Regions from separate parts of the Mesorhizobium sp. WSM4846 genome, predicted to be linked through region 1. Evidence: riboswitches for the same ligand, from Rfam matches in the RefSeq annotation. Region 1 holds a riboswitch; the other holds the start of a gene.
The links. A riboswitch is a leader RNA that binds a small molecule or an ion and turns the genes downstream of it on or off. The one in region 1 is predicted to bind S-adenosylmethionine.
Positions count from the first base shown of each region.

Region 2: another riboswitch for S-adenosylmethionine. It lies ahead of metX (homoserine O-acetyltransferase MetX); the one in region 1 lies ahead of AC0L15_RS12280 (O-succinylhomoserine sulfhydrylase).

Region 1 is NZ_JBVVPZ010000011.1:39,499-46,233, reverse strand. Features, by position in the region: gene araD1 (AraD1 family protein) at 1-711, shown strand, start outside; gene AC0L15_RS12290 (ABC transporter substrate-binding protein) at 774-1,547, opposite strand; gene AC0L15_RS12285 (2'-deoxycytidine 5'-triphosphate deaminase) at 1,641-2,735, opposite strand; SAM riboswitch at 2,861-2,938, shown strand; gene AC0L15_RS12280 (O-succinylhomoserine sulfhydrylase) at 3,012-4,199, shown strand; gene AC0L15_RS12275 (ceramide glucosyltransferase) at 4,245-5,399, opposite strand; gene apaG (Co2+/Mg2+ efflux protein ApaG) at 5,638-6,030, shown strand; gene AC0L15_RS12265 (Hsp33 family molecular chaperone) at 6,110-6,735, opposite strand, start outside.
Region 2 is NZ_JBVVPZ010000035.1:21,719-28,453, reverse strand. Features, by position in the region: gene AC0L15_RS24480 (sugar kinase) at 1-666, shown strand, start outside; gene AC0L15_RS24475 (prephenate/arogenate dehydrogenase family protein) at 759-1,694, opposite strand; gene hisC (histidinol-phosphate transaminase) at 1,701-2,810, opposite strand; SAM riboswitch at 2,983-3,060, shown strand; gene metX (homoserine O-acetyltransferase MetX) at 3,181-4,350, shown strand; gene metW (methionine biosynthesis protein MetW) at 4,466-5,080, shown strand; gene AC0L15_RS24455 (DUF1194 domain-containing protein) at 5,153-6,052, opposite strand; gene AC0L15_RS24450 (ABC transporter ATP-binding protein/permease) at 6,176-6,735, opposite strand, start outside.

The sequences.
Region 1 (6,735 bases):
GCCGCGACCCGCGATTCCATGCACAAGAAGCTCAGCAGCGACGGCGAGGAGCAGCTCACCGATTCCATGAAGATGTTCCGCATGGGGCTGGAGGGCGGCAAGCCGGCCAAGGGCCAGACCGGCGTGCAGCCGGAATGGTTCTACAAGGGCAACGGCACCATGGCAGTGGCGCCCGGTGCGGCACTTCTGTCGCCCGCCTTCGCCGAGGATGCCGGCGAGGAGCCGGAAGTCGCCGGCATCTATGTCATCGGCGACGACGGCGTCCCGTTCCGCGTCGGCTTCACGCTGTCAAACGAGTTTTCCGATCACGTCACCGAGCGCGTGAACTATCTTTTCCTCGCGCATTCCAAGCTGCGCAACGCTTCGTTCGGACCGGAGATCCTGATCGGCGAGCTGCCGTCCGACGTCAGGGGTTCCTCGCGCATCCTCCGCGACGGCCAGCTGCTGTGGGAAAAGCCTTTCCTGTCGGGCGAGGCGAACATGTCACACACCATCGCCAATCTCGAACATCACCACTTCAAATATTCGGCCTTCCGCCAGCCGGGCGACGTGCATGTGCACATGTTCGGCACCGCAACACTGTCCTTCGCCGACGGCGTCAGGACCGAGGCCGGCGATGTCTTCGAAATCGAGGCCAAGGATTTCGGCCTACCGCTGCGCAACCCGCTTGAAATCGAGCAGCCGGTGAAGGTGGCGGTGAAGGCGCTTTAGGCGCCAACCTTCTCCTTCTCCCCTTGTTGTGGGAGAAGGAAGAAACGCGCAGCTTCGACCTCTCAATAAATATCGAAGTCGAAATATTTGGCCTGGATCTTCTTGTAGGTGCCGTCGGCGACGATCGCGTCGATTGCGGCGTTGAGCTTTTCGCGCAGCGGAGTGTCTTCCTGGCGCACGGCGATACCGGCTTCGGTCTCCGTGCCCTTGACGTCGCCGACCATCTTGCAGCAGTCGTCGCTCGACTTCTTCATCCAGTCCATCAGCACGAATTTGTCTGAAAGGACGGCATCGAGACGGCCGTTCATCAGGTCGGCGACCGCCTCCTCCTGGGTTGGATAGAGCTTCGCCTCGGCGCCGGCCTTGCCATAGACATCCTGGGCATAGTCGGCCTGGGTGGTCGAAGCCTGGGCGCCGACTGTCTTGCCGGCGAGTGCCGCCGGTTCGGTCGAGGCAATATCGCTGTCCTTCAAGGCCACCAGCGAAAGCGGCGTCGTATAGTATTTGTTGGTGAAGGAGACCTGCTTCTTGCGCTCCTCGGTAATGCTCATGGACGCGATGATGGCGTCGAACTTTTTGGCCTGGAGCGCCGGGATCATGCCGTCCCAGTCCTGCGTGACAAGTTCGCATTCGACCTTCATCTGAGCGCAAAGCGCATTGGCGATGTCGATGTCGAAGCCGACGAGCTTGCCATCCGCGGTGATGGTGTTGAACGGCGGATAGGCTCCTTCAGTGGCGATCTTCAACTTTTCCTGTGCTTGCGCCGACAGGGACCCGACTGACATCGCCAGCATGACGGCTGTTGCTGCCGATGCGATCCATCTTGAAATCTGCATTTTTTGTTCCCCTTGTTCCAACCGTATTGACGGCTAAGACAGCCAAGCACGACCCGTAAGGTCAGGCAAGCATGGTCTGATCATAGTGGGCGATCAGCGCGCGGCGCGAAAATGCTTGGACAGTTTCAGGCCCTGCGCCTGATAGTTCGAGCCGAGATCTGTGCCGTAGAGCGCCTGCGGCCGCTTCAGCATGTGCTCGTAGACCAGCCGTCCGACGATCTGGCCGTGGTCGAGGATGAACGGCACTTCGTGGCTGCGCACTTCGAGCACGGCCCGGCTGCCGGTGCCGCCCGAGGCCGAATGGCCGAAACCCGGATCGAAGAAACCGGCATAGTGGACGCGGAATTCGCCGACCAGCGGATCGAAGGGCGTCATCTCGGCGGCATAGAGCGGCGGCACATGCACCGCTTCCTGGCTGACGAGGATATAAAATTCGTCCGGATCGAGCACCAGTTCGCCGGCGCCGCTCTTGTAGAGCGGGTCCCAGAAATCGACGACATCCTGCGCGGCGCGCTTGTCGACATCGACCAGGCCGGTGTGGTGCTTGCCGCGGTAGCCGACCAGCCCGTCCTTGTCGCCATCGAGGTCGATCGACAGTGCGATGCCGCCGCCGGAAATGTTCGGCGGCTCGGTGGCGACGAGCGTCTCGGCACGGTGCAATTCGTGCAGCTCGCTTTCCGACAAAAGCGCATTGCCGGTGCGGAACCGGATCTGCGACAGCCGCGAGCCGGCGCGGACGACGATCGGAAAGGTGCGCGGGCTGACTTCGAGATAGAGCGGGCCGTTGTAGCCGGCAGCGATCTTGTCGAACTCGTGGCCGCGATCGGTCATCACGCGGGTGAAGATGTCGAGCCGCCCGGTCGAGCTTTTTGGGTTGGCCGAGGCGGAAATGTTTGCCGGAAGCGCCAGGCTCTCGAGCAGCGGCACGATATAGACGCAGCCCGTCTCCAGCACCGCACCATCGGTGAGATTGATTTCGTGCAGCTTCAGGCGGTCGAGTTTTTCAGCAACCCTGTGGTTGGGGCCGGGCAGGAAGGAGGCGCGCACCCGCCAGGCCTTGTCGCCAAGCCTGAGGTCCAGGCTGGCCGGCTGGACCTGGTCGGCGTCGAGCGCGCGCGGCGACTTCAGCGCGCCCGACTGGTACAGCGCGGAAATATCCTGATCCGGAAGAATGCCTGTCTGCCGCAAAGTCTGGCTCCGCTCGAAGGCCGGGCGTGGTCTCGTCTTGTCGCAGGTTCTTGCCGTGGAACCCGCTGGTACAAACCTCTTAATCATGCCGGCAATTGACGCAAGCGCGGCGCAGGTCTAAAGGTTCGTTATCCCGTGGTGATTTGGCCGGTCGGCTTGCAGCCACGTTAAACAAGTCGCTAAAGGACCGTCGGGCCGAAAGGCCGTACGACCGGTTGCGACTTTCGCGGCCGGTTTTTTTGTGTTTGGACCATTTTTTGTGTTTGGAACAAGGTGATGACGAGCAAAACGCGCAACTGGAAGCCTCAGACCGCCCTCGTGCATGCAGGAACGCTGCGTTCCGGCTTCGGCGAAACCTCCGAGGCGATGTATCTCACGCAAGGCTATGTCTACGACACGGCGCAGGCGGCGGAAGCCCGCTTCAAGGGCGAGGAACCGGGCTTCATCTATTCGCGCTATGCCAATCCGACGGTCGACATGTTCGAGAAGCGCATGTGTGCGCTGGAAGGTGCCGAAGATGCCCGCGCCACCGCGTCCGGCATGGCGGCGGTGACGGCGGCGTTGCTGTGCAGTGCCCGGGCGGGCGACCACATCGTGGCAGCGCGCGCGCTGTTCGGCTCCTGCCGCTGGGTGGTCGAGACGCTGGCGCCGAAATACGGCATCGAGGCGACGCTGGTCGACGGCACCGACATCGCCAATTGGGAAAAGGCGGTCAAGCCCAACACCAAGTTGTTCTTCCTTGAAAGCCCGACCAATCCAACGCTGGAGGTCGTCGACATCGCAGCGGTAGCCTCGCTTGCCGATTCGATCGGCGCGCGGCTGATCGTCGACAACGTCTTTGCCACGCCCTTGCAGCAGAAGCCGTTGCAGCTCGGCGCCCATATCGTCGTCTATTCGGCGACCAAGCACATCGACGGCCAGGGACGCTGCCTCGGCGGCATCATCCTGTCGGACAAGAAGTGGATCGACGAGAATTTGCACGACTACTTCCGCCACACCGGTCCCAGCCTCTCACCCTTCAATGCCTGGACGCTGCTGAAGGGGCTGGAGACGCTGCCGCTGCGCGTTCGCCAGCAGACAGAAAGTGCCGGCCGGATCGCTGACTTCCTCGCCGAGCGATCGGAAATTGTCCGCGTCATCTATCCCGGCCGCGCCGATCACCCGCAGGCGGCGATCGTCAAGAAGCAGATGTCGGGCGGCTCGACGCTGATCTGCCTCGACGTCAAGGGGGGCAAGCAGGCGGCCTTCGCCTTCCAGAACGCGCTCGATGTCGTGCTGATCTCCAACAATCTCGGTGACGCCAAGAGCCTGATCACCCATCCGGCGACGACGACACACAAGAATCTGAGCGACGAGGCGCGGGCCGAACTTGGCATCGGGCCAGGCACGCTCAGGCTGTCCGTCGGACTGGAGGACACTGACGACCTGCTCGAAGACATCGAGCAGGCCTTAGCCGCCAGATAGGATACGCGCCGAACTGCTGCGCTCTGATCTGCAAAGCAGGCGCGGTCAGGCGCCCGACGGCGACTCTTCCAATTCCGCAACGGCGCTGGTTTGGATGGTCATCGTGTTGCCGCGCCAGTCGACGGCACCGCTGAGCCAGCCGCGCACCCAGATGGCGGGAAGCATCACGTCCCGCGCAACCATCGCCGGGATCATGCGCAGCGACAGGTGCCAGCCCTTGGCCGAGGCGAGAGCGCATTCCGGCAGATAGGCGACTATCAGCACGGCGACGGCGGTAGCCGGCAGGCTGAAACCGGCGCCTGCTGCCGCAACCAGCGCCAGCACCAGCGGCGGCGCCGCTCCGATCAGGATCTCGGGCGCGAAGAACAGTGGGAATGTGACGCGACGCAGGCGTGCCCAGCGGGCCTGGCGCGACCAGATTTCGCCAAATGTGCGCAAGCCGAGCGGCTGCTCGAAGGGCGAGGCAACGAGATTGACGCGCAGTCCGAGCCCGTTGACAAGCTTGGTCGCAGCGGCATCCTCGGCAATCTCCGCAGCAAGCGCACGGACGCCGCCATTGGCGTCGAGCAATGGCTTGTTCCACAGCATGCTCTTGCCCTGGGCAAAACCGAGGCCGAGCGCCTCGCCGGTATATTGCCAGCGCGCCTGCAGCGTATTGAGGAAAGCGCATTCGACCTCCGCCCAGATCCCGTCCGGCCGCGAGCCGATCGGCGTCGAGCAGACGAGGCCGGTGTCCTGCCGCCATGCCGTCATCAGATGCTGGACATAGTCCCTCGGCATCAGGACGTTGGAATCGGCAAGGACGACCCAGTGGTGGCGCGCGGCCTCCCAGCCCTTCACGCAATTGTTGAGTTTCGGATTGCCGCTGATGCGGTCGTCGCCGACCAGCAGCCGGGCCGGCACGGCCGGAAAGCGGGCGATCGCATCGGTGATCCGCCCGACCACCGGGTCGTCGGCATGGGCGACGCAGAAGATGAGCTCATAGTGCGGCCAGTCGAGCGAGAAGGCGCGCTCGAGCGTCTCCCCGGTAAACGGCTCGACGCCGCGCGACGGCACGACGATCGACACCGGCGGCGCCTTGGCGGCTGGCGGCGTGATCCTGCCAGGCCGCTTCAGCTTCAACGAAGCGAGCAGGATGCTGGCGAGATTGACAACAAGCAGAGCTATGGAAAGCAAGGCGGCTGTGACTGTCAATTCCATCAATATCTGGTCGCTCCAGAAAAAACCGGCCGCATGAAGCCGTTTTCAACAGTTCGACAGAATGCTGAGTCGCCCGGCCCTGCACACCATCATTGTCACGTGTCACTTAAATGACATTGTTGATCGGCACCTGCGCTTAACAAATTCGGGCAACGATGGCAGACACCGAGGCGACGCACCCCGTTGACCGAACTGCGGAGAGGGTCGAATGTTCCGTCTGCATAGTGTGGAGTGATTTATGTACAGCGCCGTCACGCGCGACATCGAAGTGCAGGTCAGGCCGTTCTATCTGGAAGATCGCTCCGACCCTTCGGAGAACCGCTATGTCTGGGGCTACCAGGTGACCATCGACAACCAGTCGGATGAATTCGTGCAGCTTCTGTCGCGCTACTGGCAGATCACCGACGGCACCGGCCGGGTCGAGGAGGTGCGCGGCGCCGGCGTTGTCGGCGACCAGCCTGAACTCAATCCAGGCGACAGTTATCAGTATACGTCTGGCTGCCCACTCTCGACGCCATCCGGCATCATGGTCGGCCACTACACGATGCGCAACAAGCGGGGCGAAACGTTCGACGTCGCCATCCCCGCCTTTTCGCTCGACCTGCCGGGCACGCGGCGCACCGTCAACTGAGGCTCACTTGGGCTTCTCGCCCATTGCGAGGGGCGAGAAACCAAGCTCTGCGAAGGCACCGAGGCAGCACTGACGCCGGCTATTGAGCCGCAGCAAATTCCGCCGGGTCGAAGTCATATTGCTTCGAGCAGAATTCGCAGGCGACGTGAATGCCGCCATCCTCGGTGCTGTCCCTGATCTCGTCGGCGGAGAAGCCTTCGAGAATGCCGCGGATCTTCTCCCTGGAGCATGAGCACTGGTCGGCTACCGGCACGCCGCCGAAGACTCGCACGCCGTGCTCGTGGAACAGCCGGTAAAGCAACCGCTCGGCGCCGATCGTCGGGTCGATCAGTTCCGTCGGCTCGATGGTGCCAAGCAACGCGAGCAGTTCCTGCCAGGAATTGTCGGCCGCATCATGGATCTCCTCGCGCGGATCGCCGTCGCCACCCGGAAGGTCGGGCACGCGCATGCGTTCAGGCGATTGCGGCAGGAACTGCGCCAGGATGCCACCGGCGCGCCATTGCTCGCGGGCACCGCCGATGCCGGGCGTCAACAGCTTGGCCACCGAAAGCCTGAGATCGGTCGGGATCTGCTCTGACTGCCGGAAATAGGTGCGCGCGGCCTCCTCCAGCGTCTCGCCGTCGAGCTGGACGATGCCCTGATAGCGCTGCGTGTGGGCGCCCTGGTCGATAGTCAGCGCCAGGACACCGCTGCCGAGCAGCGTCC
Region 2 (6,735 bases), on a different contig from region 1:
GTCCGGCGCGTCGCCGGGGCGCGGTCGGCACTGTCGGCCATCCTGGTCGACACGCATGGCGAGCGCATTATTGTTCCGTTCTATGACAAGCTCGCCCAGGCCGACCCCGAAGCGCCCCCCACTGAGGATCTCACCGCATTCGACGCCGTCCTGGTCGACGTGCGCTGGCCGGGCGCGGCAGCTCTGGCCCTGACGGCGGCGCGCGCAAACGGCCGTCCAGCCATACTCGATGCCGACACCGCGCCACGGGCCGTGCTGGAACGGCTGTTTCCGCTCGCCTCGCACATCGTCGCGTCGGAGCCGGCGGCGTTCATCCTCTGCGGCGAGGAGCAAGGCCCGCAGGAGGCCTGTGAAGCGCTGGCCAGACGCACCGATGCATTCGTAGCGGTGACCGGCGGCGCAGCGGGAAGCTGGTGGTTCGACCGTTCGGTGGCGTCGGTGCGCCACGTCGCCGCGCCAAGGATCAAGGCAGTGGATACGCTTGCCGCCGGCGACGTGTTTCACGGCGCCTTTGCCGTCGGGCTGGCCGAGGCCATGCCGATCGAACGGACATTGCGCTTTGCCAGCGCCGCCGCCGCGCTCAAATGCCTGCGCTTCGGCGGCAGGCTGGGCGCGCCGGACAGGGCCGAGACACTGGCGATGATGGCGGCTCACTGGCCGGATTGAGGGCGAGGCGGCCTTCAAATCGGATGGTTACCGCCGCTCTATCTTTTGCTTGAGCATCGGATTTCACCTAAAACCGGTACGGGTCCGATGCTCTATCCCTTGGCCGGATGCTCGACTGCCTGCCGGCCAAAGTCCGGCACGTCGATGTCCTGGCCGGCCTCGATGATCGAGCGGCGCACGGCGCGGGTGCGGGTGAACAGGTCGAACAGCTTTTCGCCGTCGCCCCAGCGGATCGCCCGCTGCAGCGAGGCCAGATCCTCCGAGAACCGCGCCAGCATTTCGAGGATGGCATCCTTGTTGTGCAAGCAGACGTCCCGCCACATCGTCGGGTCGGACGCGGCAAGGCGCGTGAAGTCGCGAAAGCCGGAGGCCGAATATTTTATGACCTCGGACTTGGTCACCGACTCCAGATCGTCGGCGGTGCCGACGATGTTATAGGCGATGATGTGCGGCAGGTGCGAGACGATGGCCAATGTCATGTCGTGATGCTGGGGATCCATCGTGTCGATGTTGGAGCCGCAGCGGCGCCAGAATTCCGAGAGCCTTTCCAGCGCCTCGGGATCGGTGCCGGGTAGCGGCGTGAAGATGCACCAGCGGTTTTCGAACAATTCGGCAAAGCCGGCGTCCGGACCCGATTTTTCAGTGCCGGCCAGTGGATGGCCGGGAATGAAATGCACGCCGGCAGGCACATGCGGCTGCATCTGCGCGATGACCGACGCCTTGGTCGAGCCGACATCGGTGAGGATGGCGCCCTGCTTCAGCGCCGGTGCGATTTCCTCGGCGACCTCGCCCGAAGAACCGACCGGCACCGAAACGATGACCAGGTCGGCATCGCCGACCGCCTCTCTCGCGTCCGTCGTGTAGGAGGAGCCGAGGCCGAGTTGTTTCGCCCGCGCCAGCGTCGTTTCGCTGCGCGTCGAGATGGCGACGTGACCGGCAAGGCCTTCCCGATGGATGACGCGGGCCAGCGACGAGCCGATCAGGCCGATGCCGACCAGCGCGATCTTTTCGAACATCGGTGATGTCATGGTATTCTAGCTTTTCAGAAATGTCGCGAGGGCGGCGACAACGCCGCGATTGGCCTCTTCGGTGCCGATGCTCATGCGCAGCGCATTCGGGAAGCCGTAGCCGGAAACGCGCCGCAATATGTAGCCGCGAGCACAGAGGTAGTCGTCCGCGGCTGCCGCAGAATGTTTTTTGTCCTCGGGAAAGTGGATGAGGACGAAATTGCCGACGCTCGGCGTCACCCGCAGTCCGAGCCTGGTCAACTCCTCGCTCACCCAGGTCAGCCAGGTCTCGTTATGCGCCACGCTGCGCTCGACATGGGCGCGGTCGCGGATCGCGGCAATGCCGGCCTCGATCGCCGTCGCGTTGACGTTGAAGGGACCCCGCACGCGGTTGATCGCATCGATGACATGCAACGGTGCGTACATCCAGCCGATCCGCGCGCCGCCGAGGCCGAGCTTGGAGAAGGTGCGGGTCATGACCACGTTTTCCGCGCCAGCCACCAGTTCGACGCCGGCTTCATAGTCGTTGCGGCGGACATATTCGGCATAGGCTGCATCCAGCACCAGAAGCACGTTTCGAGGCAGGCCGGCATGCAGGCGGCGCACCTCCTGGAACGGCAAATAGGTGCCGGTCGGGTTGTTGGGATTGGCAAGGAAGATGATCCGCGTACGCGGCGTTACGGTGGCAAGGATCGCATCGACGTCGGCACGCTCATTGGTTTCCTTGACCGAGACCGGGACAGCACCTGCCGACTGGATGTAGATCTTGTAGACCATGAAGCCGTGTTCGGTGATCACAGCCTCGTCGCCGGGTGCGAGATAAGTCTGCGCAAGCAGGCCCAGAATCTCGTCGGAACCATTGGAACAGACGATGTTCGCCGGATTGAGGCCATGCACCTCGGCGATCGCCTCCCGCAGGCGCCTGGCGGTGCCGTCGGGATATATGTCGAGCTTGGCCGCGACGTCGCGCGCGGCTTCTATCGCCTTCGGCGAGGGGCCGAGCGGATTCTCGTTCGACGACAATTTATGGACCTTGGCAACGCCGGCCGGCGCCGTGCTTTTGCCCGGCACATAGGCTTCGATGTCCATGATCCCCGGGCGGGGCGTTGGACGTGCCTGATCCGATGCCTGGTTCATATTGCAAAAATCCGTCGAGAACGCTTCCGCTGCTCCAACGCGATGCGAATTTCGGATCCGCCACACTGGAAGCCGCCGCGGAAATACAAGCCGTGGCCTGGAATGTCGAGAGGCGGCAATGATCGGTGCGTGACTGGCCGTTGACGCCGAGGCGCGCCGGTCCTAAAGAAAGGCGAAATCCCGTGGTGATTTGGCCGGTCGGCTTGCAGCCACGTTAAACAACTCGCTAAAGGGCCGTTTGCTTCCTGTAACCGGCTTTGCGAAGGCAATGCCGGTTTTTTTGTTGTCCGCAGCCGGCCGGACAGTCGCATCGACCCGAAAATCGCAATCGACTTTCGGAAAACACGATGGGTTAATGTAAGAGGATGCGATGGTCGCGCTGCGCACGAAAAGAACCAACAACGAGGCCGACGAGCCGTCGAGCCCGGTGTTGCGTTTCGGTGCCGACAAGCCGCTCAAGCTCGATGCCGGCACGCTGCTGTCACCGTTCCAGATCGCCTACAAGACTTACGGCACGCTCAACGACGCCCGCTCCAACGCCATCCTCGTCTGCCATGCACTGACCGGCGACCAGCATGTCGCCAGCACCAATCCAGTGACCGGCAAGCCGGGCTGGTGGGAAGTGCTAATCGGCCCCGGCAAGATCATCGACACCAGCCGCTTCTTCGTCATCTGCTCAAACGTCATCGGCGGCTGCCTCGGCTCGACCGGCCCCGCCTCGACCAATCCAGTCACCGGCAAGCCCTACGGGCTCGACCTGCCGATCATCACCATCCGCGACATGGTGCGGGCGCAGTTGATGCTGGTCGACCATTTCGGCATCGAAAAACTGTTCTCGGTGCTGGGTGGCTCGATGGGCGGCATGCAGGTGCTGCAATGGGCGTCAAGCTATCCGGAGCGCGTTTTCTCGGCGCTGCCGATCGCCACCGGCGCGCGCCATTCCTCGCAGAACATCGCCTTCCATGAGGTCGGCCGGCAAGCGGTGATGGCCGATCCCGACTGGCATGGCGGCAAATATTTCGAACAAGGCAAGCGCCCGGAAAAGGGACTGGCCGTGGCGCGCATGGCCGCTCACATCACCTATCTGTCGGAGGCGGCCCTGCACCGGAAATTTGGCCGCAACCTGCAGGACCGTGAAGCGCTCACCTTCGGTTTCGACGCCGACTTCCAGATCGAGAGCTATCTGCGCCATCAGGGCATGACCTTCGTCGACCGCTTCGACGCCAACTCCTATCTCTACATGACCAGGGCGATGGATTATTTCGACCTCGCCGCCGACCATGGCGGCCGGCTCGCCGACGCCTTTGCCGGCACCAAGACCCGTTTCTGCCTGGTCTCCTTCACCAGCGACTGGCTGTTCCCGACCGAGGAGAGCCGATCGGTCGTTCATGCGCTGAACGCCGCCGGCGCCTCGGTGTCCTTCGTTGAGATCGAGACCGATCGCGGCCACGACGCCTTCCTGCTCGACGAGCCGGAGTTGTTCGCCGCCATCAACGGCTTCATCGCCTCGGCGGCCCGCGCCAGGGGGCTCAGCACATGACCCCTAAAGATTGCAGCCTTTTCGAACCGGCATCTTGCGCCAGGCAGCAGCGCATGACGCCTGAAGTTTGCAGGCTTTTCGGATCAAGGTCATGCGCCAGTCAAGAGGCACGATCATGAGTGTCAACCACGCCCAGCGCGTCGACCTCGAAGTCGTCGCCGATCTCATCCCGCCGCAGTCGCGGGTGCTGGACGTCGGCTCCGGCGATGGTCTGCTGCTCGAATTGCTGCAGGCGACGAAGCAGGTCGACGGCCGCGGCATGGAACTGTCGCAGCGCGGCGTCAACGAATGCGTGGCGCGCGGCCTGTCCGTCATCCAGGGCGACGCCGACAAGGACCTCAAATTCTATCCCGACAAGGGTTTTGATTTCGTCGTCCTGTCGCAGACCTTGCAGGCGACCCGCAACCCAAAGCTGGTGCTCGACGAGTTGCTCAGGATCGGCAAGCACGCCATCGTCTCCTTCCCCAATTTCGGCCACTGGCGGGTACGCCTTTCGCTTTTCGTCGAAGGGCGGATGCCGGTAACCAAGGACCTGCCCTATTCCTGGTACGACACGCCCAACATCCATTTCTGCACCATCCGTGACTTCGTCAATCTCTGCGAAGAGCTCGGCGCAACGGTGGAAAAGGCAACCGCGCTCGACGCCAATGGCCAGAAAATCGGCCTGTCGATGCCATGGTGGTTCTGGAATTTCTTCGGCCAGCAAGCGGTATTCCTGCTGAAGCGGTAACGGCGGCCATCGCTTCGGCCAGCCGGCGCCCGAGTCCGGAGACATCCGGGACTGATCGCCATTCGTCGAGGTCTAGCGATCAAGTTCCGGAAAATACGGATCGGAGAAAAACCGCCGACCGCGCTCGCCTTGCAAACAGTCGACCGGTGCTGCCGCATCGACCGGGTCGGATCCGGGATCGACATTGGGACCGGCCCCAGGACCGGCATTGGGATCGGCAACACCGCTGACCTCGAGGACCAGCTTGCGGCGTATGGCGGTCACGAATTCCGAAGCGGCATAGACCGGCAGCACGAAGGAGCCTGGCCCGCCTGTGACGCACTCGGCATAGTATTGGTCGAGATGGCTGAAGCTGGGCGACGGGCTGATCAGGATCGGCAGGCCATTGATGACGATGCCCTCTGCTATCGCGGCGTCGCGTGTCGTGATGACGGGCGTCCCGATATTGTTGGGGCCATCGCCTGAGATGTCGATGACGCTGCGCGTCGCGTCGAAGGCGGCTCCATCCAAAAGCTTGGCGCCGAAGGCGAGCGCAGCGGAAATCGAGGTGCCGCGAAAGCTCCTGAACGGGCGCGCCTCGATCTTGTCGGCGAATGCCTCGGCGCTCTCGGCATCGTCGATGACCTGCCAGGCAATGACGGCATCGTCGCGGACGGTGCCTGCCCATTCGAAATAGGCCAGCGCAATGCGGCCGTTCACGCCCGAACGCACCGCATTGATGAAGTCGGGGTGGCGCAGCGCCTTGACATAGCCGGCGCGCTGCAGGGCGAATTCCTTTTCGTCCATCGAGTGCGAGATGTCGACCGCCAGCACCAGTTCGACGTCCACGGCAATGGTGTCGGCGGGCGTGGCCAGTGGTGCTGCCTGAGCGCAGGCAAGGCAGGCAAGCAGGCTGACGCAGGTCGCCCAAAAGCGCGCAGCGGTTTTGGGGTAACGACAAGCATCGAAACAAAGACTCAAAGCGTGTCGCATGAATCTCTTCACCGGGACGCGCTTTCAGCGCGTCAAGCATGGGTCCAACGCCGCAGGCTTCCGAACGATGCCGGCAATCTTTCGCCGCGATCACGGCAAAATAAAGCTTGGCTGTACGGCCGGCTATGCCTGTTGGCGGGCTTTGGCGACGGCCGGGGGTGGTTCGATCGCGCCGGCCCTGACACGGACTGGCTTGAGAGCCGGTCGCTCGAAATCTTTCACGATCGCCAATGAGCGCGGGAAGAATTCAATGTTGTGCTGGCCACGGCCTATATTGAGGATCGCGGCGTCGGCAAGACGCGCCTCCAGCATCGACAGCACCCGCCGCAGCGTCGCGCCGTCGAACGTGTCCAAAGCCTCATCGATGATCACCCATTTCGGCTGCCGCAAGACCAGCCGGGCAAAGGCAAGCAGGCGCTGCTCGTCATCGCTCAATTCGCGCTCCCAGCGCGCCGACCGGTCGAGCGAAGATGACAGCCGCCCGAGACCGACCTCGGCAAGCACCGCCGAAATCTCGGCGTCGCTGACCGCGGCATCGGCGTGGTCGAGCACCTCGCGCAGCGTGCCGAGCGGAAAATAGGGTTTTCGGGGAACGAAGGCCGGCACCTCTCCGGCCGGCATGCCGATCCGCCCGCTTCCCCACGGCCACAGACCGGCAATGGCGCGGAAGAACAGCGTCTTGC